Regions from separate parts of the Lentibacillus cibarius genome, predicted to be linked through region 3. Evidence: riboswitches for the same ligand, from Rfam matches in the RefSeq annotation. Region 3 holds a riboswitch; each other region holds the start of a gene.

Region 1 (9,685 bases), 560 kb from region 3:
AATGACGCTACATCATCATTAACGAATATTTCCGGTAATTGGAGGACCGACTGTTCCATTGACGAAAAAGCCTGTACAATATCGCTAAACAACGTAATCGATGCTTCTCCTTTTCCCTGCTTCAGCAATGTTTGTGTATGTGCTAACGCTTCCTGGACCGTTTCCATTAGTCCGGAAGTTTCTCTCATAACAACGATATACTTTTCCATAAATCACCCTCACTTTTGATGCATGAATAGAATTAGGTTCTTTCATCATACTGCTATGTCGCTTAGAATAGCTTAGCCGCCAAATTGCTGCATTAAATAATTGGACTGTGAATTCATACGCTGGATCGCCTTTTCCATTTGGGTGAATTGACGCCAGTATCTATCCTCTACACGAACCAGACGGTCTTCGAATGAAGTGATGCGTTCGTTCATATCATCCAGTCGCTCACCCATGGTGTACTGTTTTTTCGTGGTAAACGAGTTACCGGCTTTTTCCGTAATCTGGTCCATCACCTGATTAACGGAATCCGTCATCCGCTGCAGAATTCCCTTCTCATTATAGGAAGCCCCTTCACTCGTGAACAATTCTTCAACCGCTTCAGGATTATCCTGTATAGCCGATTTCAATTTTGCTTCGTCAATTTTCAGCTTGCCGCCTTCACGATAATTGGATGTTGTCGTGATGCCGATACTGGACAGCTGGTTATAGGCTGACGGTATGCCACTGTTCTCCACCTGTGTGTAAAAATCAAGCCGCATGTCATTCAGGGCACCAGATAGCATAGGATCTCGTCGCAGCATTCCACTTTTGGATTTTTCTTCCCATAATTCCTGCTCTCGTTCGCTCATGGATTCCCGCTGCTTATCGGTTAAAGGCTTGTAGTCACGGTACCGCTCTTCCTGAAGCCTATCTTGGACATTGCCAATCAGCTCATTATACTTTTCGACAAACCCTTTGATATTTTCAAAGACCGCTTCCGTGTCATTGGAGATATTCACCTTGACATTTCCATTGGAAAATTCTTGTTTGAGATTAAACGTCACCCCGGAAACTTCAAATGAATTGGACGTTCTTTCTGTCTTCAGTCCGTTCAACGTGAATTTTGCATTTTGACCACCAGTTTCTTGTACGGCGTCATTAAAAAACAGTTGATTTACCGCAAAATCACCCTTAGCTTCAATTTCGTCTCCATTTGAATCATTAAAACTCCCTGTTTCCGTTCTTGTAAGCGACATCTTACCGGACATCTCATCGTAGAACATATTAACACCATTGTCTGCTCTGTTGACTTCACTGACCATGGAATCAAAGGATTGACTCGCTTTGATATTGAAAGTCTCGTCTTTGAATCCTTCTTCGGTATGGGCACCTATGTTGAAGTTTGCATAATCATATTGATACTCGACTTTAACTTTTGATCCGGCTTCAATAGAATCATCCATGGTAATGGTTCCTTCGTCAAAATTGATGGTTCCAGCTACCTCATCATTACTTTTTTTAATTATTTCTGTAGGCTCACCTGTATCAGATACTTCTTTTGCCCCTGATAATTTATACGTATCCCCGTCTATTTTTAGAGTGAATTTATTTGAATCATTTTTCGCAATCTGCTGGTTCGAGAGCTTAATCGTTGTCCCTTTTTCAGATGTCGTCATTGTATCTATCTGTCGATCCGTAACATACTTAACATCAACTTGTGTTCCCTTATCAAGGCTTTTATTAAATGTTAAAACACCTGTATCAGTGTCCACTAAAACCTGATTATTAGCCAAATCATAATCATCTACCGTTTTACTCGGATCCTTGTAAATCGCCGTATAATAGTCATTGCCTACCCGAATCGACATATCCTCTACTATGTCTGTTTCATCGTTTGCGTTTTTTGTATTTTTTATAGAAACACTTTCCTCGGAAATACCTTCTTGAAGGTTAAGATAAATCTGATTATTATTATCTGATTCCATGGAAATAGACTCAGATTTGATACTCCCCTGGTTCCAAATGCTAGAGTCACTAGGATCATCAAATAATTCCTTAAGACTTTTACTCGTATCGACAGAAGACGGATCACTGAAAATCTTACTACCATTTACCTTCGTTGCGGCACTTGCCAGCTGCTCTACCTCTGAAATATTATAGGATGACTGACTAGCAGCACTAGAAGCACTTGCTGTAACAAAGTCTTCATTGGTAGATGATGATGTCCTGGCCCGAAACGTTGTCGACATCTTCATATCGGTCAGCTGGGACCGGAACTCCATAAACTGCTTATTCACATCGCGGTACGCATCCCGCTGCCACGTCATCCACGTCTTGTCCTGCTCCATTTTTTGTAGCGGCATTCGCTCTGCCTTCATCAGGTCCGAAACCATCTTATCAATATCCATACCTGAAGCCAGTCCGCCAATTCGCATATCATTCACCCCTGAGGTTTTGGTTCTCTATGAAAATAGTGTTTATTAAACCTTCTTTTCTATTATATCGGTAGGGTAAAGGAAAATGTTTAGATAGGAACTAATTACATTTTATTAATCCGAAATAACTAGAAATATCTATTACTTACCTCTTTCCTCAAATTAGGAAGGAATGGATGAAATTAAATAGACAATATAAAGTGAATCCAGTTGCTGGACTCATATACTGATATGGGAAGTCCATAATTTAATGAACTCCCCCTAATTAAATTTAAAGCTTAAAACTTCGAACTAATCCTTTAAGACCCTCCGCTAATTTAGCAAGGTCATCTGCGCTGGAAGCAACCCCCTCCATCGAGCTAGTTGTTTGTTGAGAAGATGCGGATGTTTGTTCAACTCCTGCAGCGGACTCCTGGGAAACGGATGCAATCTCCTGAATGGAACTATTCATTTGTTGACTGGTCGCGGAGATTTCAGATAAATTTTCGGATACCGTTTCAATACTATTGACGACATCCGTTATAGCTTCACTAATGCCATCAAACTTCTCACCAGTCGAGTTAATTTGTTTTGTTCCTTTATCTGCTTCCTTATAGCCTTCTTGTAAAGAATTGGCTACTGAGCCTGTTTCAATTTGGATATTACTTACAATACCAGTAATATCCGTCACGGACTCAGAAACTTGTTCTGCCAGTTTTCTTACCTCATCAGCAACTACAGCAAATCCTTTGCCATGTTCACCGGCTCTAGCAGCTTCGATTGCTGCATTTAAAGCTAATAGGTTGGTCTGGTCAGCAATGTCTTTAATAACAGAAACGAGCTTGGAAATGTCTTGTGAATGTGCATCCAATCCTTGAACCTTTTGAAAAGCATCTTGTACGATACTATCTATTTTTTCCATCTGGTTCTTAGAATCGTTCATCAATTGGCTACCTTCATCTGTCATACGAAGTACAGTAGTAGAAGCTTGGTGTATCTGTTCACCATTTTCGTTGGCTTCTTGCACTCGTGTCGTGAACGTTGACATGGCTGAAGATAATTCACTTGAGCTATTCGCTTGTGTTTCTGAACCGGATGCTAGTTCCTGCATCGTAGTCGCAATTTGTTCAGACCCTAATTTCACTTCATTGGCAGATTGCGTTAACTCTTCACTTTGGCTGCTTACCATTTCAGAAACTTGATTGATTTGATTTAAAAGATCACGCATATTTGTATTCATTTCGTTTGTCGCTGTGACTAATTGTCCCACCTCATCCTCTGATTTGGTTTCAAGTAAATCGTGTGTTAAATCGCCATTCGAAATAAGCTTCATTCGATTCATAACAGCTTTTATTGGATTGGAGATAATTCGGGCGGTAATAATAGCCGTGATAATACCTAGAACAACTATTAAAGCGGATGTAATCACCACAGTAAGTACAGTAGTTTTCGCATTGGCCGTCATTTCTTCCCCTATCTTTTTTATCTCGGCTTCCCTTTGATTAGCAAGGGATTTAAATTCATCTATTAATTCATTTCCCATTGGTTGTACATCGTTTTGCATCACTTCCATTGCACTTTCAATATTCCCATTTTCATACTTTGCAATCACCTTATCAGTTAGCTTACCCCACTCGGTTTTCTTATCTATCAACTTTTGCAACTGATTAGAATTACTAATTTCAAGCGCTTTATTCTCTAATTTTATATTTTCGTCTATACCAGCATTAAATTCTTTTTTATAGGCATTATCTTTATACAATAATAACCCACGCAACAGACTTGTTCTTTTCGTCATGTTATTGGCAAGGTTCTCATCAGTAATTAATAAGCTAATTTCTTTGTTTATCATATTTTGCATACTACTGTTTGTTTTTTGTAAAGCGTATATGTTATATACACTTAATAAAACAACCAATACAAGGATAATACTAAACCCGAATAGTACCTTAGTTGTAATCCGTTTAAATTTTAGTAACCCTTTCATTTCGCATCCCCTTCTTTTCTAATAATTTGATATTTCATTGTCCATAAGTAAAGTTAATGTCACATTTATTTGTTTTCTCTAAAGACCCTCCAATCCAGTTGCTCGCTCATACGAAAAACAGCCTCTTTCAAAAGTTTTTTCATGTCATGACCCTCTTAAAACCGCTGCATAAACAGGAAAGAAAATCAAAAATAGTTTTATTCAATTAAAAAGGCTATTCAATAGTTATTGAATAGCCAAAATCAAAATAATATGCATCATATTAAAAATAGTGGCAGCCTGGCGATCATTATACACGGCGCATGTGTATAGTAGACCCATTAGCTTTGCGTCCTATCCTTTCAGATAGTTTGCCTTTTTCTTTATTATTTTTGTAGGAAAAAAACACCATTACCCATGGACTATTATAGTGTAATAAACTTCTTCTTCTTAAATCAACAAGATTTCTAAAGTCTATATTTTTCGATATTTTATACGATAACATTCAACTACATAAATATTGGGGAACAGCTCATTGGTATAGTAAAACTAATTAACAGCAGCAAATAAAAAAACAGGAGACCGAAACAGTTATCAGCCTCCTGCGATTCAATCTATTAACCTCGAAATCATCCCAATATCGCACGGTCATTCTCAAATTGCTCGCCGCGGATGCGTTGAAATTCTTCCAGCAATTGTTCAATGGTCAGTTTTTCTTTTTCCTTTTCAGGTAAATCTAAAATAATTTGCCCTTTATCCATCATGATCAGCCGATTCCCCAAATCGAGCGCCTGCTGCATATTGTGGGTAACCATTAAAGTCGTTAATTGAAACTTTTCAACAATATCTTCCGTGATGTCTGTAATTAACTGTGCGCGGGAAGGATCCAACGCTGCTGTATGCTCATCCAACATTAAAATATCCGGTTCGGTAAATGTCGCCATCAGCAGGGACAATGCCTGACGCTCCCCACCGGAAAGCAATCCCACTTTGGCATTAAGTCGATCTTCCAGTCCAAGGTGTAGCGTTTGTAAATAATCCCGGAACATGGTCCTCCGTTTTTTTGTAACACCGGGTTTAAGTTTGCGCGTTTTATTGCGCGCATAAGCCATGGCCAGATTTTCCTCAATTGTCATGGATGGTGCAGTCCCGGCCATCGGATCCTGGAAAACGCGTCCAATCAATTTTGACCGCTTGTATTCTGGTAAATGAGCCACCTGCCGATGATTAATCAAAACATCGCCGACATCGGGGATGATATGACCGGCAACAGTGTTCATTAGCGTCGATTTACCCGCACCGTTACTGCCAATAACGGTGACAAAATCGCCTTTTTCTAGTACTAGATTAATTTGCTGCAAAGCCTCTTTTTCATCCGGGGTACCTTCATTAAATGTAACGGAAATATCATTTAGTTGAAGCATTTACACAACTCCTTTTGCCTTTGTTCCGCTAAGCTCTGCGCGTTTTCGTTTACGCCGTAGTTTTTCCTTCCGTGCTCGCATTACTTTTGGTGCAACTAAGGCGGCGATAACGAGCAGTGCTGTAATCAGCTTCATATCTCCGGTTTCCAAAAACTCCACTCGTAAGGCCATGGTGACAACCATTCGGTAAATAACAGCACCGCCAATAACTGCAAGTGTTGTCCATACAATCGTTTTTGTACCAAATAATGCTTCACCAATGATGACAGAGGCTAACCCAATAATAATCATTCCAATCCCCATACCAACATCAGCGAACCCACCATGCTGAGCAATGAGCGCTCCTGACAAAGCAACCAGAGCATTGGATATGCCAACCCCCGTAATAATCAATAAATCCGTATTGGCTGACAAACTGCGGATCATCCGCTGATTATCCCCAGTTGCGCGTAACGCCAGCCCTATCTCTGTTTTTAAATAATAATCGGTTAACAACTTAATCAACATCGTGGCAACAATCATAACAAACAAAATACCCCACGTTGACGGTAATTGTTCCATGCCAAAAGATGCTAGCATCCCATTCAGCAGTCCATCAATCCCGGTTGCACTCCAAATGCTCTCCAATTGTTTAAAAACCGTTGATTCCTGCAGTAATGATAGGGTCGGCTGCCCCATGATTCGTAAATTGATCGAATATAGTGCAATCATCATCAAAATGCCGGATAACAATGCATTAATATTCCCTTTCGCATGAAGGGATCCGGTAATACATCCGGCTAAAAATCCGGCAATTGCTGCGAACAGTGTCGCTAAAATGGGTGGCACCCCATTCATAATAGAGATAGAAGCAACAGCCGCACCTGTCACAAAACTTCCATCAACGGTCAAATCCGGAAAATCCAACACACGGAAGGTTAAATATACTCCTAAGGCCATAATGGCATAAATAATTCCTGATTCCACTGCTCCAAATAATGCGATAAACATGATGTCCACCCCCGTGCCTATTTTGTAACGTCAGAAAGTATAAAATATGAATGACCTTATCATAAAAACTTCGGCTCGCTCAGAGACCTGGCGAATACCAAGTTTTTTAACAGGATATGTCTATTTAAATGACGTGTTCGTTCAAGTTGATAAGTACAATGCAGCAGGGAGGGGCAATCCTGCCTGCTGCGATTGTAAAAAATGATATGAACTATTCATCTTTTAAGATTTTTGCATTTTCGTCCCATTCATCGTTCCATTCCACACCTTGTTCCTCTGCCGCTTGTTTGTTAATGAATAACTGCATTTCCTGTGGATATTCAACAGCTATATCATTTGGCTTTTTATTCCCCTTCAGAATTTCTACCGCCATTTCTCCTGTTCGGTAACCAATTTTTTCATAATCAATTCCGTAAGTGGCAAATCCACCTTTCTTCAGTGAATCCGGTTCACCTACGATCATTGGAATGTCTTGCTCATTGGCAACACCCACCACACTATCCAAAGCGGAAACAACCGTATTATCAGTAATGATATAAAAGACGTCCACTTTGCTGACAAGTGTTTGCGTTGCCTGCTGTACTTCAGCAGAATTGGCAACGGTCCGCTCAGCAAACGACAAATTGGTGCCATCAGCCGCCTTTTTCACAGCTTCAATTTGTGTGACAGAATTTTGCTCCCCTGCATTGTAGATTAAGCCAACTTGCGCATCGTCAAAATTATCCGCAATAAATTGTACCGTATTTTTAACCGCATCCGGGTGAAGATCGACAACACCAGTCGCGTTTCCTCCCGGCTGTTCCATGGATTCAACCAGGCCAGCTTCCACTGCGTCTGTTACCGAGGTGAATAGAATAGGAATATCTTCTGTCGCCTGTACCGCGCCAAGTGCACTAGGCGTCGAATTGGCAAAAATCAAATCCACTTGATCAGCCACAAAATTTTCCGCAATGGGGGTAACATTGTTCTGATCCCCCTGCGCACTTTGTAAATCATATTCCACACTCAAGTCCGCGTCCGCAAGCGCATTCTGAAAACCTTCATAAGCTGCATCAAGAGACGGATGTTCAACAATTTGCGTCGCTCCAACGGCATACGTCTTTTCTTCATCGGAAGCCTCCGCATCGCCCGAATCATCAGTACCACTACTTTCATTACCGTCACCACATGCGGTAATGACCATGAAACTAATGAGTGCAATAATGAATAATAAGCCTTTTTTCATCTTTTTCTTCCCCCTGTTCATGTTTTTCTGACTCTTTATACTGTTAAAAATTATGGTAATTATATCATAGGGTGTAGAAGAGTCAAGGTGTTTGCGCAATTTCGTGGAACTAGAACTAAAAAAGGTAGAAGCAACATGAAGTCATACGTCTCTATGGGGCTACTATTTAGGCCAAGCTATATAAGTCTACTTTATTCAAAGCAGTCACATGTATTGTTGGAAGTTCGAGGATGCTCTGACATTTGACAGTCGGATGTATTTATGCGATGATTATCTATTGTGAGTGAAGTAATGATAAGAACTAAATTCTGGCATTCTACTCGATTGTTTTTGAAGATGCTTAATCACACTGGCGCGACTTCGGGGTCGCAAGGACGTCAGAGCAGGTAGGGCTGACGTTGCTTAAGTTAGAAAAATCCAGTGGAACACAAACCGCGGCAAAGTTGGAATCTTAATTAATCGGATTCCCGCCTGATAAGGCTAATTAATAAAAATGAAAGCTTATGTGTTACTTTATTGACCAAAGGGGTACTCTTATAACAAGGGTACCCCTTTTTCAATGGGTGAACGTTAGGACTCGACCTCGATCATTCTGGGCCGCACAACGTATTCGTCTTTAGCTATATCAATTCCTACAATTAATGTAGAAATGTAAGTTGCCATATTTTCTGATTTTTATTAAGTTCACTTTGGGCCCTTCTTCGTATATTTAGAGTTATGATCATGACACCCTATATCAAGGGGCCCTCTTTGTTTCAAACCTGAAATAATACCTTTCCCCAAGATTACTCTGCCGATCCAAGCAAAAGCCCATTATACGATAAATGGAAAAAACCGAACTGACTCGAAATCTGGCGGAAACTTTGAATCTTCGTTTGTCTCTACCTCACATCAGGAGAATTCCATGGCGACAAGCATCAAGCCCCATTTAACCTTTCATGTCAATGTTTCCTCCTAAATGTGGTTGAGCTGCATGCTCAATGGCAGCTACATTATTTGTACTCAATAACTTTTGAACAGCTTCCCCCTGTCGCTCGGCATTCCCCATTGCCATCTTCATAACTGAAATAGAAGCTTGTTGTTGAACTTGGCTTTGATTCAACACCATTGACATTAATGCAATATCCATCAGAACACCATCTTTCTCTATTTAATGATCATCCAGGTATAATCATCTTACGTCTAGTCTTAGTGTCTTTCGAGTCATCGAATAGTTCATGCCGATTTTCCCTTCAACAAAATTTGTGAATTTCGGGAGTGACAGTCACAACGCGAGCCAAATCTCACTTCTAATCTTAGCATTTCTTATCTTCTTTATCTATGACTGTCTTTGACAGCTATTATTTCGGGAAGGACTGACATCCCCCTCATAAATAGATAACGCATTCCGGGTATATTCTTCATTAAAAATTCACATCCACTACTAGATTATAGGTAGATGTATCCTTTATAATTGGCTGGGTTTAAATGATTATTAGTACATAAGGAGCATTTATGATACAAATAAAATACAAGGACTTAGAACAATTAATGGAAATGATTAATCATCAGTAAGCGTAAAATAATCCCCACCTATAAAAAGATGGGGATTTCATGTATGCTTTATTTAGATTTATTTGGAACATGACATTCCTGAGGGAGTGTTGCTGACCATGGCAGGTATTGAGCCAATTGCTCCTTATCCGTCGTATCCATA
Region 2 (11,476 bases), 570 kb from region 3:
ATGGATATTGATGCAAGTACGATTGAGCCGGCACCGGAAGTAATTAATGGTGTTAACGAGTCATTTATACAAGGCGTCGCCAAACTGGAAAACAGTCTATTAATCTTATTGAAAATGGATCAAATTTTAAATTTAGAAGAAGTCAATGAGTTGAAACAGGCAGCTGAAGAATAGGTGATGAATCAAGACCAGAAATGGGTTACAGATGCAATATGCTTTGAAGCTTATACATAGGAGAGGATAAGAATGGGCAAAGGAAATAAGGAAAAAAAAGGGTGGATTTTCAACCGGCGTGTGCAGTATAGGATCCTTATACCGTTTTTAATCTTAATGGCATGTGCAGGCGGGGTTGTTGCTTTAGTAAGCTACAAAACAAATGTTGAAGTAACAAAAGGTGAGATGACAGAGAATATAAAAAGTCAGATGGCAGGCATGGATGATACATTTGAATTATTCTTTAACAATATTGATTATATGCTGACCCGTTTTGCCTCAAATGAGTTACTATCGGAATATCAACCAAACGAGAAAGAAGCGCTGTTTGACTATTTTAAAGAAACCGGTGAGGCAAATGAATCGGTGAAAAATGTATATGCAGGAATAAAAGAAACAGGAGAAACAATCATTTATCCGGATGCTGATCTTGGTGAGGATTTCGACCCAAGGGAACGATCATGGTACAAACAGGCTGTAGAGGCTGAAGGAACCACCGTCTGGACAGAACCATACATAGACAAGGCTTCAGGTGAAACAGTCATAAGTGCTGCTCAGGCTTACTATAACGATGACGAGCTACTAGGTGTCGTCAGTTCAGACATATCCGTAAATTCGTTGCTAGGCATCATTAACAAGGCAGAAATAGGTGACACTGGTCATGCAGTACTGATTGATCAATCAGGGAGCTACCTTGCCCATCCAGATAAAAAGCAGATTGGTGAGGATATATCTGATGCATCTTTCTATCAGACCATAGTAGACGCTGATAAACGTGGTACTGTTGATTTTCAGTCTGGTGGAGAAGATAAATTGATGGGATTTGCCAAAAATGAAACGACTGGATGGACAATCGGTGGTATTATTGATAAATCTGAATTTGCAAAAAAGGCACAGATTGTCCTCTTAACGATTGGTATTACGATTGTGGTAGTATTTATACTAACAATTGTGGTGTCGATTATGATAACTCGTCGTATATCTAAGCCAATCAACACCGTGGTGGAACGGATGAAAGCAATAGCCAGCGGTGACTTAACACAAGAACCGCTTGAAGTGAAGACAAATGACGAAATTGGGCAATTGGTAATCACGACTAACGAGATGAATCAACATATGCGTGATTTACTTAACCAAATAGGTGAAGTATCCGACACAGTTAGCAGTCAGAGCGAGGAGCTGACACAGTCGGCTAATGAAGTGAAATCAGGTGCCGAACAAGTTGCTTCTACCATGCAGGAACTGGCATCAGGGTCAGAGACACAAGCAAACAGTGCGAGTGAACTGTCATCCTTTATGTCGACATTCACGGTCAAGGTACAGGAAGCAAATGAAAGCGGGGAACAGATACATCAATCATCAAATGAAGTCTTCCGTATGACAGAGGAAGGCAGTCAGTTGATGGAAAGTTCCAGCAGCCAGATGGAGAAAATTGATCAAATTGTACAGGATGCCGTACAGAAGGTAGAGGGGCTAGACGCTCAATCACAAGAGATTTCCAAACTTGTGTCCGTTATAAAAGACATAGCTGACCAGACGAATTTACTGGCATTGAATGCCGCTATTGAAGCTGCACGGGCAGGTGAGCATGGTCAAGGATTTGCTGTGGTGGCCGATGAGGTTCGTAAATTGGCAGAACAAGTCGCAGAATCAGTTAAAGATATTACTACGATTGTTACAAACATCCAAGGGGAGTCCAGCACTGTGACCGATTCGCTACAGGAAGGCTATAAAGAAGTTGAAAAAGGAACCGAGCAAATTCGCACAACCGGTGAAAAATTTGAAAACATACGAAGAGCGGTTACAGATGTCGTCAATAGCATTCAGACGGTATCGGACAACCTATCGGAAATTGCTGCCAACAGTCAACAAATGAATAGTTCTGTCCAGGAGATTGCTGCCGTCTCTGAAGAGTCTGCCGCTGGAGTCGAACAGACTTCTGCTTCCTCTCAGCAGACAAGCAGTTCCATGGAAGAAGTGGCATCCAGTGCGGACGATTTGGCCAAACTCGCAGAAGAATTGAATGGACTAGTACGGCAATTCCGCTTATAAAGTAAAACTTCAATCGGTTGTAGTTGATGCAGGATAAATGAAGGCTAAAGGCTCCGCCGCCAAATCAATTCAAAATCAAATAGCTTATTGAGTGATTTGTCGGCGGGCAACCGGATAAGTACTGAGAGTCGCTTTCGTTTTTATTCATGGATAGTTTGTAAAGGTAGATTATTGAGAACTTTGGAATTCCCATACCAAAAGCAGACAATATAAATGAAGCATTTGCGGGATGAAATGTAAACTTTTGTAAAATCATGTTGCTTTTTGTCGACAAGAGCGTTTATAATATGCCCATAGGAACTTTATACCATTACAATTTAATCAATTGAAAAAGGCAAACTACATCGAAAGAGTAGGACGCAAAGCTAAGAGTCTAAAATGTAATAGTATACATCATGATCGCCTGGCTACCAATTTTTTAATTAGATAGTTTTATTTAAACTAATTGGCTATTCAACTACTATAGAATAGCCAATTTTTGTGTTTAATGGTATGAAGTTTTTTGGGAAATAGGTGCTATGTCCTGGGTATAAATGAATGGTATGGGGTGGTCCTTAGAAGGAAAGATTCAGATAGATATTATAGAAACAGATTAAAAGAGGTATGAAAGATGAGGACAGTAACTGAATTGGATTACTATCACGTTGTTCAACCGATAATCAATTTATTTTCGAATGATATTTGCGGTTTCGAAATGCTTCTTCGTTCGGATGAGTTCGACGATCCACAATTATTGTTTGAATATGCGAAAGAACAAAACCAGTTAGTTGCTACAGACATGGAATCAATTATGAAAGCTATTAGCAGCTTAAAGAATGAAATGGAAGGATTAAGTGATTTATACATATGTGTTAACGTTTTTCCTATAACAGTAATGGATTCATCATTTTATAGCTTCCTGGAAAAAGTGAAATCAATTATTGATACAAAGGCTCACAATATTGTTTTCGAAATAAACGAAGCCCATTCGGATATTGATTTGTCTCTTTTTGGCCAGGTAATAAAAGAAATTAAAAAAGAAGGCTTTTTAATAGCAATGGATGATGTAGGTAAAGGCGAATCAACGCTAAAGGCGATTTTGGAAATCAATCCGGATATTGCAAAGATTGGTCGTTATTTCACAAATGGATTAGCAAATTCACCTAAAAAACAGCAAGTAATTAGGTTGATGCTTCACCTTTTTGGCGGAGATACAAAGGTTATTTTAGAGGGTTTTGAAAACGAAGGGGATTTACAGAAAGCGAAGGAGCTGGGTGTTTCTTTTGGGCAGGGATATTTCTTTGGCAGGCCTAAACCAATAAACTATTATATTCCAAAGTTATGGAAGTTAGGACAGGTGTAATTACGTTTTGAAAGTAGATAAAGCATCAATCACTGGAATCGTATTTGGACTTATTGCAATTGGCGTGGGAATGTTTTTGAAAGGAGTCAATCCTGCTGCTGTAATAAATCCAGCAGCACTGTTGATTATTTTCCTAGGTACTGCAGCTTCTGTTTTTATAGCTTTTCCAATGAACACATTAACAAAAGTTCCTACCCTGTTGAAAATCATTTTCACTGAAGAAAAAACAAATAATGTGCAGGAGATTATTAAGCAATTTGAACACTGGGCGAAAATAACAAGGAACGAGGGACTTCTATGGCTGGAAAAAGAGATTGACAACGTGAATGATACTTTTCTTTCTTCCGGTCTGCAATTGGCTGTTGACGGTCAGTCACCTGACTTCATTCGAGAAGTATTAATCGAAAAAATCGATGCTATGGAAGAAAGACACCAAAAAGGGATTGCTATTTTTACGCAGGCAGGCACCTATGCCCCCACATTAGGAGTACTTGGTGCTGTAATCGGACTCATTGCTGCTTTGAGTGACTTAAACGATATCGAGGCACTTGGGAAAGCAATTTCAGCAGCATTCATTGCCACATTATTAGGGATCTTTTCAGGTTATGTCTTATGGCATCCGTTTGCCAATAAGTTGAAAGAGAAATCGGAGAATGAAGTTCGAATTAAACAGATTATGATTGAGGGATTACTATCCATCACAAATGGGGACTCGCCGCGCATGATTAAAGATAAGCTGAGTTCATATCTATCGTCAAAAGAAATGACAGATATTATGCAGGAGGGAGACGATGAAGAACAAGAAACAGCGTAATCGGCCACATGTGAGTGAGTCATGGCTGCTCCCATATTCTGACTTGTTGACCCTTTTAGTTGCGTTATTTATTGTGTTGTTTGCTATGAGTGAAATCGACGCCCAGAAATACGAAAGGCTTGTTCAAGTATTTAATAGTGAACTTAGCGGAGGAAATGGGGTGTTGGAGAACAACAGCAGTACCATTGACAAAGAACCAACGGGACCGGCCGCGGAAACGGGAGATAGTAATAGGAAAGATAACGAGAAAGACAAAGGAGCGGCAGAGCTAACACAATTACAGAACTTGCAGAAGCAAATTAATGATTACATTAGTAAAAATGGGTTAACAGATGTAATAGGAACGACTCTATCCGGTGAAGGACTGCTAATAACGATCCTTAATGATGTATCATTTGATACCGGTAGTGCGAAAGTGAAAGCGAAAGGAAAAGCTGTTGCTAGAGAAGTGTCTAATTTTTTATATACCGACCCGCCACACGAGATTATTGTCAGTGGACATACGGATAACCGTCCTATCCATACCAGTGAATTTTCATCGAATTGGGAGCTGAGCGCAATGCGAGCCATTAACTTCATGCGGTTATTATTAAAAAATGAACAATTGGATCCTGAACGGTTCAGCTCGAAAGGATATGGTGAGCATCATCCAATTGCACCCAATACTAATGGAAAAAATATGGCCAAAAACAGACGGGTGGAATTGCTCATACTACCAAACTATGACATTGACTTAGAAGAAGGCGATTCAACTAAGAATGAGAGGGGATAAAGATAATGCAATTGACAACAAACGAACGTAATAAAGCTGTGACTGACCTACTTAATGCCACGTTTACTTCTCTTGATACAGTAGTTCCTGTGCAATATTCACGACAGAAACCCACATTATTGGCAAAAGAGTTCCATCTTGAGTACGGGGTATTGATTGGCATCACCGGAGATATACAGGGGAAACTTGTCCTTTCGGGCGATCCGGAGGTGTTTAGCGCGATTGGAGAAACCATGTACGGCATGTCACTTGAAGGAGAAATGCTTATATCCTTTAGCGGTGAACTTGGAAATATGATCGCAGGCGGCCTTTCAACTAATATCATTACAGAAGGGATTTCGCTAAACATCACATCCCCTACCATGATGCAAGGGAATACGAAAATTTTGGGTTTTAAGCAAGGGATTGATGTTACGGTCACATTCACCGATATAGGTGATATGACAGTCTATTTATTACTTGATTAATTAGCAGGAGGGAGGAATCCTTACATGGAGACAAATGAATACATGGAGATTTTTCTTGATGAAAGTAATGAACATCTCCAGTCGATTAACGATAATCTGCTTGAATTAGAAAAGCAGCCAGACAATCTTGACCTGGTTGATGAGATCTTTCGCTCGGCTCATACATTGAAGGGGATGGCAGCGACGATGGAATTCGATGACATTGCGTCCCTGACACATAAAATGGAAAATGTGCTTGATAAAATCCGGAAAAGCGAGCTGGCAGTCTCGGAACAAGTCATTGATATATTAGTGGAAGCGCTGGAAGACTTAGAAGAAATGGTCAGTGCCATCAATAGTGGGGAGGATGGAAGCAAAGATGTCAGTGGTCTTGTTCAACAGCTTGAACAGATTGAGAATGGGACAGGTACATCATCAGGGGGACGAAATAAACAGGAAACAACGATTATGAACGAGTTAGCACTGGATGACTACCAGTTGACGGTTGCTCACCAAGCTGCGGAACAGGGATATAGTACCTTTCAGATAACCGTGAAGCTTGTGGATGGTTGTATGTTGAAGGCTGCACGCGTTTATATGGTATTCGAAGTGTTGGAAAAGCTCGGCGAAGTAATTAAATCGGTTCCAACGGTTGAGGAACTAGAAGCAGAAGCCTTTGAACAGTCCTTTTCAATTGTTCTATTATCAAATGAATCAGCAGAATCAATCAAGAGTCGTATTCATACTGTTTCAGAGATTGATGATGTGACGATTGTAGCGTTTGACGCCGGGAATGAAGCGCCTGAAGAGGAACAAGCTGAAGAAAAATCGCAACATAAAAGTCCGCAGCCCGAATCTGATAAGAGTGTCTCTGAACAAGAAAAAGCTTCCGGAAAGAAATCCAAGCATGCTTCATCCAAGACAATCCGAGTCAGCAGTGACCGAATCGATCATTTGATGAACTTGTTTGAGGAATTGGTGCTTGATCGCGGTCGACTGGAGGATATCTCAAGTCAGCTGAAAAACCAGGAACTAACCGATACCATCGAACATATTGCTAGAGTGTCGCAGGATATGCAGCGTGTTATTTTAACGATGCGTATGGTGCCTGTGGAACAAGTCTTTAATCGGTTCCCACGAATGGTGCGAGGGCTAGCAAAGGACTTACATAAAAAAATTGATCTTAATATTGTCGGTGCAGAAACGGAGCTTGACAGAACGGTAATTGATGAAATTGGTGATCCGCTTGTTCATTTAATCCGAAATTCTGTTGATCATGGGATTGAGTCACCGGAAGAGCGCTTAGCAAATGGCAAGCCGGAAGTAGGCAACCTAACGCTCAGGTCTTATCATAGCGGTAATCATGTGTTCATTGAAATAGAAGATGACGGGGAAGGCATAAATCGTGAAAAAGTTGCTAATAAAGCAATTGAAAATGGATTATTGTCCGCTGATCATTCCCAAAGTTTAAAGGACGAAGACGTTTATCAATTCATCTTTGCTTCCGGGTTTAGTACTGCGAAGAGTGTATCGGATATTTCGGGGCGCGGTGTTGGTTTAGACGCCGTACGTATGAAAATCGAAGCGCTTGGTGGGGATATTAATGTGGAATCCGAACCAGGTAAAGGAAGTAAATTTTCAATCCAGTTGCCGTTGACCTTGTCCATTTTAAATACGTTGCTGGTTCATGTGCAGGACGAAATCTACGGCATTCCACTTTCCTCCGTTATTGAGACGGTTTTATTGGAAGAAAAAGAAATAATGCACGTCCAACGGCAAAAGGTAATGGATTTCCGCGGCAAAGTTGTTCCGTTAGTTTCACTCCAGGATGTATTCAACGTTCAAGAAAGTGATGTGGAGAATAAAAATAATTATCAACCTGTTGTTATTATAAAAAAAGCCGATAAAATGACCGGTTTAATGGTCGATTCGTTTATTGGCAAAAAGGAAGTTGTTCTTAAGTCATTGGGTAACTATTTAAAAAATGTGTACGCGATTTCAGGTGCAACGATATTAGGTAATGGACAAGTGTCGCTCATTATTGACCCAAATGAACTGATTAAATGAGGAGGATTTGTATGGAAGATTCCATGAAAGTAATTGTTTTCCAGATGGATCAACAAAAATATGGAGCTAACGTGATGGAAGTGCTATCTATTGAGGAATTGGAAAACATAACTAGTATTCCGCGGACATCAGAGTTCATAAAAGGAGTTGTCAATTTGCGTGGGGAAATTACCCCCGTTATTGACTTAAAGCAGCGACTGCGACTTGGTGAAACATCACGTGAAAAGGGAACGCGGATGCTAATTGTGCAAATGGGAGATGTACAGGCTGGATTACTCGTCGATGAAGCTTCCGATGTCGTGGATATTGATACAAGTACGATTGAACCGGCACCGGAAGTGATTAATGGAATCAATGAATCGTTTATAAAAGGCGTCGCCAAATTCGATGATAGTCTATTAATCTTACTGGAAATGGATCAGATTTTAAATTTGGAAGAAGTCAATGAATTGAAAGAAGCAGCTGAAGAAGAAGTGGAATAGGAGGAATTGTACTATGACGAAAATACTTGTGACAGATGATGCGGCATTTATGCGCATGCAGCTAAAAAACAATTTGACTCAACTTGGGCATGAGGTTATCGGGGAAGCTGAGAATGGACAGGATGCTGTTGAAAAATATAAGGAATTAGAGCCTGAACTAATAACAATGGATATAACGATGCCAGAGATGAATGGTGTAGAAGCGGTGAAAGAAATCAAAAAACTGAACTCAGACGTCAAAATCATTATGTGCTCTGCTATGGGACAGCAGGAAATGGTTTTAGAAGCCATCCGTGCAGGAGCCAACGATTTTATTGTCAAGCCATTTAGTGCAGACCGGATTAAAGAAGCCTTGGAAAAAGTCTTGTAGCACTTAAGAAAAAGACAAAATTCATATTCGGAGGAGGAGAAAAATGACAAGTGAAAAAAAAGTGAAAAAAGGACGTTTTTTCAACCGAAGCATTCAGTTAAGGATTCTAGTGCCGTTTTTAATTTTAATCTTAATAACTGGTGGTGTCGTTGGACTTATAAGCTATAATTCAAGTGTTAACTTAACTACCGAGGAACTGTCCGGAAACGTTGAGAGTCAGATGACAGGCATGAATGATACGTTTGAACTATTTTTTAGTAATATAGACAACACACTTAGTAGACTTACCTCCAAAGAAATACTTACGGATTATCAGTCAGAAGAGAGGCAAGTGTTATTTGACTATTTTAAGGACACCGGTGATGCAAATGAGTCTATTAAAAATGTTCTGACCGGAATGGAGAAATCAGGTGAAACAATTATTTATCCAAATTCTGACCTAGGAGAGGATTACGACCCAAGGGAACGGCCATGGTATAAGCAGGCTGTGGAAGCTGAAGGGAACACTATTTGGACGGAACCATATATTGATAAAGCTTCAGGTGAAACAGTCGTCAGCGCGGCTCAAGCTTACTATAACGATGGCGAGTTAAAGGGGGCTATAAGTGCTGATGTGTCCGTTGACTTTCTGTTTAGTATGATTGATAAGGTTGAAGTTGGTGATACAGGTAATGCTGTACTAATTGATAATTCAGGAAGTCTTTTGGCTCACCCGGATAAAGAGCGGATTGGTGAAGACATATCAAACACGTCTTACTATCAGACGATTTCCGATTCGGGAAAACGTGGTACAGTCGATTTTCAATCTAATGGAACAGATAAATTAATTGGATATTTCAAGAATCCGACGACTGGTTGGACTATTGGTGGAATCATTAACAAAAACGAATTTGAGAATAAAGCACAAGCTATTCTCTTGCCTATTGGTATCACTCTTGCCATCGTCTTTGCAGTGGCGATTGCTGTTTCGCTTGTGATAACACGTCGAATATCGAATCCGATTCAAACCGTAGTGGAACGAATGAAAGCAATAGCCAGTGGTGACCTGACACAGGAACCAATTGAAAGGAAAACGGATGACGAAATTGGACAATTGATAACAGCATCAAATGACATGAACGAACAAATGAGGGACTTACTTCAGCAGATTGGGCGGGTATCAGAAACAGTCAGCAGTCAAAGCGAGGAGTTGACGCAATCGGCTAGTGAAGTGAAGTCTGGTGCGGAACAGATCGCTTCCACCATGCAAGAATTGGCAAGTGGGTCCGAAACGCAGGCAAACAATTCCAGTGACCTTTCCTCTGTGATGACGTCATTTACGACGAAGGTCCAAGAAGCAAATGAAAACGGCGAACAGATAAAACAGTCGTCAAATGATGTGTTAAGTATGACGGAGGAAGGTAGTCAGTTAATGGAAAATTCCAGTATTCAGATGGAAAGAATTGATCGAATTGTAAGTGATGCTGTACAAAAGGTGCAGGGACTTGATACTCAATCACAAGAGATTTCCAAACTGGTTTCTGTTATAAAGGATATAGCCGATCAGACGAATTTGTTGGCGCTGAATGCCGCTATTGAAGCAGCACGGGCGGGTGAACATGGTCAAGGATTTGCTGTAGTGGCCGATGAGGTCCGAAAGCTGGCAGAGCAAGTAGCTGAATCGGTTACGGATATTACTACTATCGTGTCGAATATCCAAAGTGAATCTACTGCTGTAACCGATTCGCTCCAGGTAGGTTACACCGAGGTTGAAAAAGGTACCGAACAAGTTCAAACAACCGGTAAAAAATTTGAAAACATTCGAGAAGCGGTTACAAATGTTGTAAATAGCATTCAATCAGTGTCAGAAAACCTGTCGGAAATCGCTGTGAACAGTCAGCAAATGAACAGTTCCATCCAGGAAATCGCAGCAGTATCTGAAGAGTCAGCCGCTGGGGTTGAGCAGACATCAGCATCCTCCCAACAGACAAGCAGTTCCATGGAAGAAGTTGCTTCAAGCGCGACCGATTTGGCTAAACTTGCTCAGGAGCTGAATGGACTGGTACGGCAATTCCGGCTTTAGTGAATAGGAAGAAATGTAAAGGTGAATGAAAGCCCGGTTTCCATACCATTTTCATTCACCTATAGAATCTTATAAAACGAGGAGAAAAATAACATGAGCAACATTGTTTTAATTAAAGAACCAGGGATATTACGGGATGGAATACAAAAGGTTTTGCAGCAAGAATTACCACGGCATAAATTGACGACTTATGGATCGAGACAACTTCATTCATTTTATGGAAAAGAGCAGTCTGCTGATCTAATTGTGATTGATATGGATTCAGACATAAATGCTTTTGAACTGATTAAACATTGTTTGAAACTGGAGAAAAGAGTAGCTGTATGGGTCTCTGAGGTTGAAAATGAAACGATGACACAGTTATTTCAATTAGGGCTCTTAGGTTATTTCTTTAATGGAATGGAATCGACCGAGTTAATTTATGCTATAAATAACATGCTGGAAAATCGACGATATATTCATCCTCATCTGTCCCCTATACTTCTAGATGACTATTTAAGGATAACCTATAAGGAAGTGAAGCGTCCTAATGGAATTTTAACTGAAAGAGAGTGGGAAATACTTGAGCAAATTGTTAGGGGCAATCAAAACGAAAAGATAGCTGAAAACTTATTTATATCGTCCAAAACAGTGAAAAACCATGTGATATCAATTTTAAAAAAGCTTCATGTAACAAATAGAACGAATGCAGCTCTAGTGGCTATTAGGAATAAATGGTTTGTGGTATAGCAGCTTAAAAGGATGAAAGTAAAGATAGCCTTGAACATCGCTAAATAAGCAGAAACATCAGAGAAATAGAGTGTGGTCCAGATATTCTTTGCTCCGGCAAGGAATTTTTTATGTAATTCTACTCGTC
Region 3 (11,476 bases):
TGATTAAGCATCTTGTACGAACAAGAGCAGAAGACGGGATACGGGCATATGAGGATGTAAGAGCTTGTATCATGCAGATTTTACATAAGTAAACTTTCTCTTCCTGTGTTAGTGTGAATGCTTATGTGTTATCTGCCCATAAAGCATCTTGTAGCCCTTCAATAAACCCCGTACAAACTGAAAATTTATATCTTATTTTATAACCCTAAGCTTACCCCATCTTTCCTCGATTAATCCTTTGCATAGTAATCGAGTTATATTCCTTTCTATCATCGTATAATCCACCTTTATGGCAACTAAATCATCGATAGATAAATACATTGGAAATTTGTCCGTGAGTTCATGTAGAATACTTAGCTCAATTAGATTAAGTTCGTATCTTTGTGAAATATCATAAGCGCGTATCACTTTTTCGGTACCTTCTTTTTACTTCAATTTGTTGACACCATTTGCTATTTTAGCACTTGGCAGTGTATTTTTATGGATTCGTTTGAACATTTATTTACATTTTCCTGTACTAAGCTGACAGCGCATTAGTTGCCGAGGTTTCGCTTCATATAAGTTAGTTAGAGGATAGCGGTTTGATGATGATGGCGTGGTAAAAGCAATAACTATAAGGATATGTAATATATGTGTAATGGTTGCTGTTGTAGGGTATCTATAGAGGCTAACTATTTTTTAAACGAGGTATTTTTATGAACAAAACCATATTAAATAATAAATCAGAGTATAGACAAGCAAATATCATTCGATTAAAAATAAAGGAAAATACATACACAAACAATGATTTGGCCATACTGCTTGGGCTTATAAAAAGGAATGCAGAAAAATTGGATGTAAGTCAGCGAAAGCAGCTTTGTGAGTTGGGGCAATTTCTATTTGCAGTTGAACGACAGGAGCGGTTACCGGAAGATATTCTAGATCTGGTTGATATTGTGTTGGTAAAAGGGGAATAGAATTTATCCGGGGGTCATCCCTATACCGCTTCTTGGTAGATTTGAAAGTAAGAAAATGATATTGTATTCGTAATATTACATGGGTTATTAGTAGCATAATGACCAATTGGGGGTGAACTAATGGGGGTAAGGGGAGTAAGTACGGGTGACACTTGTAGGCTCTATAAGAGATGTAAAATTTGTGGTGAATATAAATATATGAAAAGTTTTCCGGCTACAGGCGGGAAACACAACAGGCCAAGCAAAAGAAAATCATATTGTCGGGACTGCAAAGATCGTAGGCATGAAAGAATACTTGGTCCAAGACAGGAATATAGTTTTGATTCATCATTGCTAGATGCGACTAAAGAAATTACCATCCGTGGACGCAATACAAGTAATTATAAGTATGAAAATATAATAAGCTATGACAAAGCGAAGAGGTTAGTGGAAGAGGGAGCGGCAGGCATTGTACATAGTACGCTAATTCATCATTTCTTCAATAGGAAAACTTTATGGAAATTTGTATTAGAACGGGATGGTTTTATATGCCATTATTGCGGTTTCTACGGTGACACAATTGATCATAAAGTTCCTAGAGCAAAAGGCGGAGCAAGCACACCAAGCAACTGTGTTTGTGCTTGTATCAAGTGTAATCGAAATAAGGATGACATTGAATATGAGGAATATATAGATATCGTGGAATTAACTGAACAGAATTAAAAAGATCGATGAATGTGAGGGATGTGCTTGGTAAAATTGTTTATGTTGTCACAGAAAACGCCATTCATTGGAGTATAAGGCTAGCTATACTAACTGAAGCTGTTCAGTTATGAAAAGCTACAGGTAAAAGCCGTCCTTCTCATCTGGTGGCTAAGGCTTGGTATGTTATTACAGAAGATTTGGGTGCAACAGACAGATGTGCGGTTTAATCAATTGATATCTAATCTGTAGTAATTCAGTGCAACATGACAGGTATGGACGTAGTAAAATAAAAGAAGAAGCGGATGCATTCGTAATTTTAGATGATATGACTTATAGCAATGAAACATTGGCTAAGCATCTTATACAAACAAGTACAGAAGATGGAATACGGCCATATGAGAACGTGAGGACTTATATAATGCAAATAATACATAGATGACCATAAAAGGACTTTTGGAGTTGTTCTGCATTGTTTTGTTGGCTAGAATTATATTAATGTTCCCTTTTTAATTAAACGGGTTATACCGTCAATAGAAATGCCAGTTTTTATGGATAAATCTATAGCATTTGAATTTGGATATTTAAATAAAACCTTTTTAACCGCCTTAATATTGTTTTGTTCTATTTCGTAGCATTCGTTACATAAATCATGCATAAGTTGATCAATTTTCCCACAGTGTACACATAAACCATTACGCTTCATTGTTTACCACTCCTATTCTGTGTTGGAATCCAGTTTATCTAAAACGTTAACTAAACTTTCAAAATTAGGCTTAACAATAAAATCTATTGCCCCTAGTTGCAGTGCCTCAATAACATTTGATTCTGTACCCATAGCTGAACACATAACCACTTTTGCTTTCAAATCAAACGCTATAATTTCCTTCAATGCAGTTAAGCCATTTACATTTGGCATCGTTATATCGAGGAAAACAATATCTGGACGTATTTGTTTATATGCCTCAATCGCTTTTTGTCCATCGGTTGCTTCAACAATGTCTAGATGTCCATGTTGTTGAATCTTACGTTTTAAAAATCTTCTCATAAACGTTGAATCATCCGCTATTAATATCGTTCTCATGTTGTGCTTTTTCTTTCTAATTTTGTCATTCGCTGATGTTTTATAATTAACTCATCTAATTCTTGACTGCATTCTAATGTCTTATCACTATTAAAACCAAATGTTTCAGCAACCTTTATCATCGTTTCTTTCTTATGATTAATCAATTCCAGTAGGTAGTCTGTTGTTATTTTATGATCTGTTATAAGCATCCCATTACCTCCTAAAATCTTCACTCTGAAGTAAGGATACTCAAAAAGGCGAACCAAACAAGATAGGTACACCTATTAAGAGAGCTTACTTCGGTAACTAGGCTACCTTAGCTAATGAGCTTTAGGTCCTTGGTTTTGCGTCCTTACCTTTCGATAAGTTTGCCATTATCGGATAAACTAAATAACTAGTTCAATTGAACCACGTTCATTTACCTGTATTATCGGTAAAATGAGTAACATTATGAAGGGTTTTCCCTGAATTATCCGTTTTGCCTTTTATAAGGTTATCTGCATATGCAGATTCTTTAAGGTGCGGATAACCCATTGAACTTGCACAGGAAGAATCGCGATGATACATTGGCTGATAAATAAGAGTAGACGGCGAAATACGTTCATATTAGGACGTGAGACCTATATATCGCAAACTCATACAATAATAATAAATAATAGTAGATGAACCCAATTTTCCAATCTATTTCTTTTTAGCCCCGTTATTTGCTGCATTCTGGGGACTAATTTGAACATAATACACGATGTATAAATTGGGCTATTTTTGAATTTTATATCATGTAAGAATGATTATGTGCAACAAGAAAAAAATAAAGGATTATCCCACTTTTTATCGAATTAGTTCTGATAATAGGAGGTGGTAGTAATAAAATTCTATAATAAGGAAGGCCTTATCGAAGGATATATTCAAACGCCTATAAAACCCGTACACACAATGGTATTTGTGGTTGAAGGCAAGCTAGCATTAGAACTAAATATTACTGATCAAGCAACTGCGAGTAGAGGTTGTGGAGTTTCGAGAGAGAACGTTCATAAATGGCTGTGGGAAAAAGGAAACGAACTCTTTTTAATTGAATCGTTTTCTTATCAAACTAGGATTACTATAACAGCTAATGATGTTATGAATGGAAATATAGTTACTCCTTTTGGAAATTTACAAATGGAAGAGATTTAGCACCTTTTTAATGGTGCTTATTCTATTGCAGCAAATAAGGCACATGATGTGACATAGAATGTATTTTTGCTAATTTATGTAGTTACCACATTAACAGGATAACAATCCCCTGAGTAGAAACTTCTTAATTATTCTACTTTATAAACAATCACCATCTATTCCCAAACCATCTATCCCATAGCTTGTGAAATACGGGGTTATATTTATTCATTACTCCGTAACCAAAGGCAGGAGCAACAATTGTAAATGGACGAATAGGTTGGTAGAAAATGAGATTTACTATAACAATATAAGTTACCGCTACATTAAGACTGATGACCATTGCATTGATAAAAAAGCAAGTCTAAAAAAGTCCATGAAAATTCTTCTTTGTTTTAATTTGAATCAGTTTACATATTGGCTGCTGTTGCTTCTCATTATTTTTACTCTTTCAAGGTAATTGTGATTGCACTCATTGTTTCTGCTATAATATACCTAATCCGTGGTGTTAGGATAATCCAGCAAAACCCACACAATAAAAGGTGTAATCCACTGTACCCACGTTGAGTGAATTTACATTTATCATTATCAATGTCAAATTAGTAACAACCAAGGAGGCACCATTATGCATAAATTCCACAATACCGATATTCCGAATAAGTTAAGGAATATGACTGTAGAAGAGACCTTAAAGGAACTCTGTAAGGCTCAAGAAGGAAATGCTGATCAGTACAAGAAAACAATGACCATGATGCTTGAACAGATGGAAAAACAAAACAAAAATATGGATAGGAAACAGGAAAGAATTGATCAGCTATCTAATGAGTTATCCCAATCGACATCTAAAACAAATTACGACAGATTATTAGAAGCATTCCAGCAATCCGACGAAAAAGTGTTAGACATCACGAATGAAATAATAAAAAGGATACAAGCATTTACAGATTTGAAAAGGAATATGAAAAAGGTTGATGATGAAGCAGATACTGAATCACTAGATTTCGTTATAGATGAACTTCGTAGTTTACTTGAATATACGCAATATAGATAATCCCTACCTCAATTTAAAGTGAATTTTGGAAGTGGAAATTGACTGAAGCGAATCAAATAACACTCTATTTCCTTGTGTCTTTATTTAAGAAATTGGTTTATCCATCCGCTTCCATAGAAGTTTCTTCCCCTCTTCCCGCGCTTCTTTGGCCTTTCTCAATAATCTGGGTCATTGACTTGTCGTTGATGTAACGTTTGAGGAATTTAATCATTTAAATTGTTTTCTAGCATTTACTTACGCCTATTTCTCCCGTTTAATGATATAACCGCCACCTGCACATAATTAGGAAGGTATTATCCAACTATATCGCACATTACACAACCAACAAGTGGGTTTGCGAGATTAACATGCCGAAACAACCAATTAATCAATTTCGGCTCAATGCTGAATTCCTCCACAAGAACTTTCCCTTCTATGAACAGAATGGCAAGTTCAGCGGTCAAGGTAATATTTGGATCGTATTGTTTAACTGTCATTTCCGTAACCCAACTCTGATATTGCTCCATGTTTTTTCCTGAGTCCTCAAAGTATATTGAAATCTTTTCGTTATCAGTAATTTCAACAAGTTTGTTATAAAAGTCTTCGATGTTGTCTTCAAATACTTCCATCTTCAATTCCCCGTGTATTTCTGCACCATTCATGCGCAGAGTATATAGCTGAATATCTATTCTTTCATCCAGATATACGTTCCAAATAGCTGGACTGATCGCTTGGTCCGATTTTGCTGTAAAGTGTTTTACAATTCCTAATGCATAGTATGTACCCATAATGCCCTCACCTTTCTGTTATCAGTGTTCTGAACCTTATTATATCTTTTATGTCTCATTTTCTCTCCCTACTGTGTTCTTCAAACTAGTAACCAAAAGAAAGTTGCCTAAATAGGGTCGAATTCATGTTATTAATGACAAACGAATGGCGGGAAGGCTACATTGTTTTTAACAATCGAAGGTTAAAAGCGTGCAATATAGAGGTTATACTATTTAAAAGATTAATTGACTTATCATTGTTTAGAAAAGAAGCAAGAGGCGGCCTTTTGGGTCATTGAATATCGTTAAAAAACATCGATAAGGATGTGCGGCGGAAATAATTGCTGTCATCTTTATCGATGTTTTTTTATAAATAAGTAGAAAGAGAGGCGTTTAAGTATGAAAGAATACTGTGTTATTCGTTCAACAAAAAATAGGGATTATCAAGAAACAGTAATTGAAGCGAACTCGATGGATGATGCGAGGGAAAAGGTAAGGAAGCATTATGTTAATAAGTTATTGGAAAAAGAAAGCTTTATCGTCTTCCCAGTGGCTAATCATCTTGGATTTAACGAACTAAACCGATTGATTTTTCCGGATGGTGATGTCGTGATTCTTATTGGACAGTTTTAGAAATTAAAAAAAATCTGCAATATAAGGGAATACTCTGTGGAAATTCTGACGGAGGATTCCCTTTGATATATAGGATGACAAACATGAATAAATACTACGTTATTCGACGCAAAGAAAAGAGTGATGTACTAGAAACGATTGTTGAAGCTTCTACTGTTAGTGAAGCGCAAAAATTTGTGAGTGAAAACATAAATGAAGACTTGATAGAAGGCGAGATGTTTTTGATTTTTAATGATATTGGTCCATTAGGTTTTGATCAAGGAAACCGCGTAATAATTCCAAGGGAAGCTTCCTTAGCGAGTATTACACGACTTCATTGAGTGTTTCAGTATAAGAATGATTAAAATAGGACAGAGAATGCACGCGCACTCTCTGTCCCTTTTTTAATACAAAATAATCATTGATAAAGAACCGGTGGTAAATAAAGGCTCCAGCAGTTAATTCCATTGAAAACATCTAGATTAATTAAGATATAACTTTTTTTAGAAGTGATCATTCGCTCCCATATTTCTGCTGAATGCTTTCTAATCAAATAGTTAAGGTATGGATCATCGGAAATATCCCAATAGAACAGTTTCGAATCATCAAATAATACCTTCTGCTGATTAAATTGATTTAAATTATTAAGGGCGTATGCCATTACATCATCCCTATAATCATTATATAAATCGAGAGCGATGTTCGCAAAATCATCTAATGAAAGATGTTTAATCTGGTCATAATAGTGTGGTTCAATTGTAGTTTTATTCATCCGTTTTAAGCTCCTTTTGAATGTCTTTAAAATGTTTAATACTGTGAGATTTATTCATACAATAGTCCGTGGATAAAATAAATACCGAAGAAGTGCATGTTCTCTTTATTTACTTGCTTGATAAAGCACGGCACTGATTTGTTGTATCGCTTATAAAACTGCATAATTTCATAAGAAAATTGTTCATAATCTAAATTAATCATCTCGAATATATTCATGACGACAATTAGCTTTTCATCTGAATCAATTAGTCGTCTCACCTTCTTCCCTTCCACATAAGCATCTTTAGAAAATTGGTCCATAAAAATTTCCCCCAATAATTTAAACATTTGAGATATTATACCTTTAGGTCCTCGATATTCGAATAGATTGAAGGAAAAGAATAGATGTATAGGTCGCTATGTCTTAGGGACATTGATTTAATTCGTAGAGGTTTAAGTGGCTTTGTTTCACATACTAAAAACCATTTGTCGTAAAAAATGAAGCACGGATGTCGTGTGTTCTTTTTGGTTAAAGACAATGAGAATACCTTGTGTATCAACGTTCTGGGTGGTTTTGTCGTAAGTCGCAACTAGATATGGGTACTAGTGTATATATTTTATTAGAATGGTTTTAAGAAAAAAGGAGCATAGTATAAAAACATTGCGACTTACGACAAATAAGTATTTATTATAATAGATTGTAATAGAAATGTTGTTATATCAAGGTTTGTTGCTGTCGTAAGTAATGTCGTATAACTGTCGTATTAAAAATAGATTGCGACAATGGATCCCGGTTTTGGCATGATGAGTTTTATATGTTGTCAATAAGTTTGGGACGTACCTAAGCATAATAAAAAGACAACCCCATTCTAGGATTGTCTAATATTTCTATTTACAGTAATCAAAATTCTGCATTTCTGTAGGAAGTGAAGGGTCTGTCAAATCAATCATCCAGCATGTTGGAGCAGATTTTAACTTTGGAGAAACCCGGAATGACTTACTGCCGATGAAAAAGGAATAAGTTTTTAAATCGTTTTTCAATTGACCACTACTCGTATAAAATGGGTCGGATACTTGGTTTTTCTTGTGCGCTTTCCAAATACTTGATGGTGCTAAGAATAGGATCTTTTTATATAACTTTCCTTCGAATTCATGGTTAATCCGTATTGTGAAGGCAGTATCGATTATTTCCTTTTCACCTACCATTGTCCCAATGTCTTCTAAGAATTGCATAGAAGGATGAGATTGTCTTAGATCTTGACCGTTTGATTTAATTTTTGATTCAACATAATCTACTAGTTCCTTTATTGTGCGTTCGGAGTTGAATTTACCTTCTCCTACTAACTTTTCAAGAACTTTTAAAAAGGTTTTTGCTCCTGCCAGAATAATGGCGTAACTAATCTCCATACGGTCATCCTTAATATCACGCTCTCCCAGATCCACCAAAAACTCTTGGTATGATGCCATGAAATCAGGTTTCCAATCTTCCGAAGTTCTCATAAAATACTGCCCAATGGCATTTAAAATATGTTGATTACTTTTAACTATGTGATACAACGATTTGTTCTTGCTCATTTTGCTAGAATCGATATAAATGAAACGGGATAAAATAGCAGAATCTGTAGGTGGGACTTCACCAAGTAACCCAAGAGTACCATGAACCTCATAGTGTTCTGTTGCATATTTGTCTATCGATCCTTTTTTAAAAGTTGCTCGATCAAAAGTTTTGTTAATATATGGTCGCATTTCTTTAATATATCCATTTGGCCCTTTTTTCTCTTTCACTTCATCATAAATAATTGGAAGGCAAGAAAAGTTATGAAGATCTTTTCTCCAAACATCTTTTGAAGGTTCAGTGTTTAATTCGGTATCAATCCCAGCCATTTCACTCAGAAAGCGTACATAACCAGTTTTTCCACTTTGATAAATTCCATATGGCGCAAGAAGCGGGAATTGACCTGCTAATTTTTTGGAAGATATATCATCCGCTACAAAAGAAGCGATGATCCAACCAATACCTAGATGTCCATCTTTTTTATAAAGCTTAATGAAAGACTCTACAACATTATTGATTTCGTTTGTGTCTTCTGGTAGATCAATATGTTCTCGAATTATTTTAACTTCATTTTTTACTTCTCTATCGAAAGTGAAAGACTTCCCGTTTATCGTTACTTTATCATCATTTACTGGATATACATTTCCATTATGATAAGCTCGGTCAGGAAATAACCACATTTTCTCTCTTTTATGCCATCCCGCATACGTTTTTTCCTCGATTTCATCAAGCTTGTAGGCACTTAATAAGTCGTTCAAGTCATTTAAATTATGCTGTTTTCCATTCCAATTATAATTACCGTAACTTTTGACAAAGGTTTTAAAACTTCTTTGGTTTGATAACTTTTCACCATCGAAAATTACCTCAACGGAAGTTTCCTGATTAATTAATCGAGCATACATTTTTTGGCTTCCATCCTCGGCTTTTATAGCGTATAATGGAAGTATAAGAAAGTTGGATAATCGTTCTTCTTTAAATTCCTTTCCAGCTTTATAATAAATATAGTAATACATCTTTTTGAAATTGATTTTCGTGGAAATATCATCAAATGGTAAGACATAATTTTTAAGGTCTGAAACGATCTTATTATCTTTTTCAGAAGCATCAGTGTCGGAGCTGGTGCTTTGTTTATTTTCATCTTCTTGTATAGCCTTCATAACATCTTCGTATAATGTGAAATCCCGTAGTTCCGTTTTTTTACGGTTTTTTCTTCTTTCTTCTATCGACACAATATTAGCGTTAGTATCTTCATCTAAAAAGGGATTGGGAATATCGTCTTGTTGGTTAGCCGTTTTATTGTTTATGCCTTCTTCTCTCCATTCCTTCTTCTCTTCTTCAGTTAATTCAAATGGCAAATCATTTAAATAGTTTTCGAGATTGCTCATTGCTATATCCTTCCTTCTATAGTTAGTATCCTTTGTTAGTTGTGACTGCTTTAGATACTGGTAAATGTTATGTTCTGAAAACCCCCTCTCCCGCAGCTTTCCCCCAGTGCTTGTTTAACGGATCAACGTCAACCTATCGCAAGGTTATTACTAATTTGCAAGATAATGTGCCTAAGTGAAAACAATTATAGCCTTGATTTCTCTCATTTCTAGTGCTTGGTTAACAAAAGTCTATAAAAGTTAACAGAATGCCTGTAATTGTACATTATAAATTGTTTTGAGGATTGCACAAATGAGAGTTTGAAAATAGTAGGGGATTTTTAATATAAAAGTGGTAATTTTAAATGCTAATTGTAGTTACCTTAAAGAGTAACGAATAAGGGTTACGGAGAATGTTCAGGATAGTGTCATATAATCGAGAATAACTAATACGAGTGGTTTGTTCATGGTATCTAATAGTGGGTACCTTAACCCGGTACCAATTAATAATTTAGTGGTCCAACCACTTTTTAATGTATAAATTCTTAATTTTGGAATGGGTTACAACATCAATTTTTGCCCAATGTCGAGGTTAGATACCTATAATGGTTACGATCAAGGGGAAGAAAAGGAAGGAATTGATAGAATAATAAGCGATTCAACAGCGAGGACCATTGATATGAAAAAGGTTTATTGTGGTATCCAGTAAAGGAGACGATTAATAGAAACTCGAAGTATTATGTAAGTCATTCGCTACAGAATGACTGTTTAAAAGTAGAAGAAGTACATACTGATCATCCTTTAACTTCATTACCATGAAAAAATAAAAGGGAACGCTCGGCAGACCCCGATAAAGGAACTGTCGCAACTGAAATTTTAGCTTCTTCCATTATCTTCTTATTAGTTTGCAGGTTTAATATGTTTAAAAAGTTTTTCACCCGCTTTTTTTGTAGTACAAAGGATGAGCGGTTTGAAAAGGACTTATCTGGAAAGACAAATAGTAAAAGATGTCGTTCATGGGATCTGTTTTTAGCCAATATACAGTATTTCCAAAACTTCTCTTCCAAAGTCGCTAAAGGCTCTGTTCCCATATCCGCTTCGATATTAATAATACTTGGTAGGTCATCTTCTTCTAAATCTAACTTTATTACCCAGTCTGGCTTAATGATGGTGTAAGTTCGATAGTTGCTTTTCGATTTTTGGCTAGTTCCGTTCTTAAAGCTAGAAATAGCCGCATGTTGTGCGCCACTATTGCGTCCAAAAACCATGCTCTTTTTCCGAATTAAATCGTGATACGGGTAATCGGAATTTGAGAATGAAAAAATATCTTGATTGTACATATAACTTTCACGTTGATTTGCTAAAAGGATATTAATAATAGCTTGTTGGGTAACCAAATAATGCAAAAGATTCTCTTTTCGAATATATTTATAGATATTTTGTTGATTGAAGTCTGCATCCAGTAGCTTATTTTCAATTAGTAAGTCCACTGCTCTTATACCAATCGATACATATTTAAAGCGTTCGCCATTGAATCCAT

Evidence for each region. A riboswitch is a leader RNA that binds a small molecule or an ion and turns the genes downstream of it on or off. The one in region 3 is predicted to bind cyclic di-GMP.
Region 1: another riboswitch for cyclic di-GMP. It lies ahead of FFL34_RS04230 (methyl-accepting chemotaxis protein); the one in region 3 lies ahead of FFL34_RS06745 (aspartyl-phosphate phosphatase Spo0E family protein).
Region 2: another riboswitch for cyclic di-GMP. It lies ahead of FFL34_RS04190 (EAL domain-containing protein); the one in region 3 lies ahead of FFL34_RS06745 (aspartyl-phosphate phosphatase Spo0E family protein).

Annotation. Positions count from the first base shown of each region.
Region 1 is NZ_VCIA01000001.1:843,693-853,377, forward strand. Features, by position in the region: gene FFL34_RS04220 (hypothetical protein) at 1-209, opposite strand, end outside; gene fliD (flagellar filament capping protein FliD) at 282-2,405, opposite strand; gene FFL34_RS04230 (methyl-accepting chemotaxis protein) at 2,677-4,371, opposite strand; cyclic di-GMP riboswitch class I at 4,642-4,736, opposite strand; gene FFL34_RS04235 (ABC transporter ATP-binding protein) at 4,980-5,774, opposite strand; gene FFL34_RS04240 (ABC transporter permease) at 5,775-6,764, opposite strand; gene FFL34_RS04245 (ABC transporter substrate-binding protein) at 6,976-7,989, opposite strand; gene FFL34_RS04250 (YjfB family protein) at 8,918-9,118, opposite strand; partial or broken gene FFL34_RS04255 (transposase domain-containing protein) at 9,592-9,685, opposite strand, start outside.
Region 2 is NZ_VCIA01000001.1:829,029-840,504, reverse strand. Features, by position in the region: gene FFL34_RS04200 (chemotaxis protein CheW) at 1-174, shown strand, start outside; gene FFL34_RS18535 (methyl-accepting chemotaxis protein) at 247-2,265, shown strand; cyclic di-GMP riboswitch class I at 2,589-2,680, shown strand; gene FFL34_RS04190 (EAL domain-containing protein) at 2,894-3,607, shown strand; gene motA (flagellar motor stator protein MotA) at 3,678-4,421, shown strand; gene motB (flagellar motor protein MotB) at 4,399-5,193, shown strand; gene FFL34_RS04175 (chemotaxis protein CheX) at 5,199-5,660, shown strand; gene FFL34_RS04170 (chemotaxis protein CheA) at 5,685-7,706, shown strand; gene FFL34_RS04165 (chemotaxis protein CheW) at 7,718-8,188, shown strand; gene FFL34_RS04160 (response regulator) at 8,202-8,558, shown strand; gene FFL34_RS04155 (methyl-accepting chemotaxis protein) at 8,602-10,620, shown strand; gene FFL34_RS04150 (response regulator transcription factor) at 10,714-11,349, shown strand.
Region 3 is NZ_VCIA01000001.1:1,402,066-1,413,541, reverse strand. Features, by position in the region: gene FFL34_RS06770 (HAD domain-containing protein) at 1-92, shown strand, start outside; gene FFL34_RS06765 (hypothetical protein) at 696-956, shown strand; gene FFL34_RS06760 (HNH endonuclease) at 1,077-1,658, shown strand; gene FFL34_RS06755 (hypothetical protein) at 2,128-2,343, opposite strand; gene FFL34_RS06750 (response regulator) at 2,356-2,721, opposite strand; gene FFL34_RS06745 (aspartyl-phosphate phosphatase Spo0E family protein) at 2,718-2,912, opposite strand; cyclic di-GMP riboswitch class I at 3,002-3,086, opposite strand; gene FFL34_RS06740 (hypothetical protein) at 3,559-3,876, shown strand; gene FFL34_RS06735 (hypothetical protein) at 4,481-4,906, shown strand; gene FFL34_RS06730 (hypothetical protein) at 5,200-5,673, opposite strand; gene FFL34_RS06725 (hypothetical protein) at 6,052-6,285, shown strand; gene FFL34_RS06720 (hypothetical protein) at 6,369-6,605, shown strand; gene FFL34_RS06715 (hypothetical protein) at 6,683-7,036, opposite strand; gene FFL34_RS06710 (hypothetical protein) at 7,087-7,338, opposite strand; gene FFL34_RS06705 (hypothetical protein) at 7,906-9,957, opposite strand; gene FFL34_RS06700 (replication-relaxation family protein) at 10,731-11,476, opposite strand, start outside.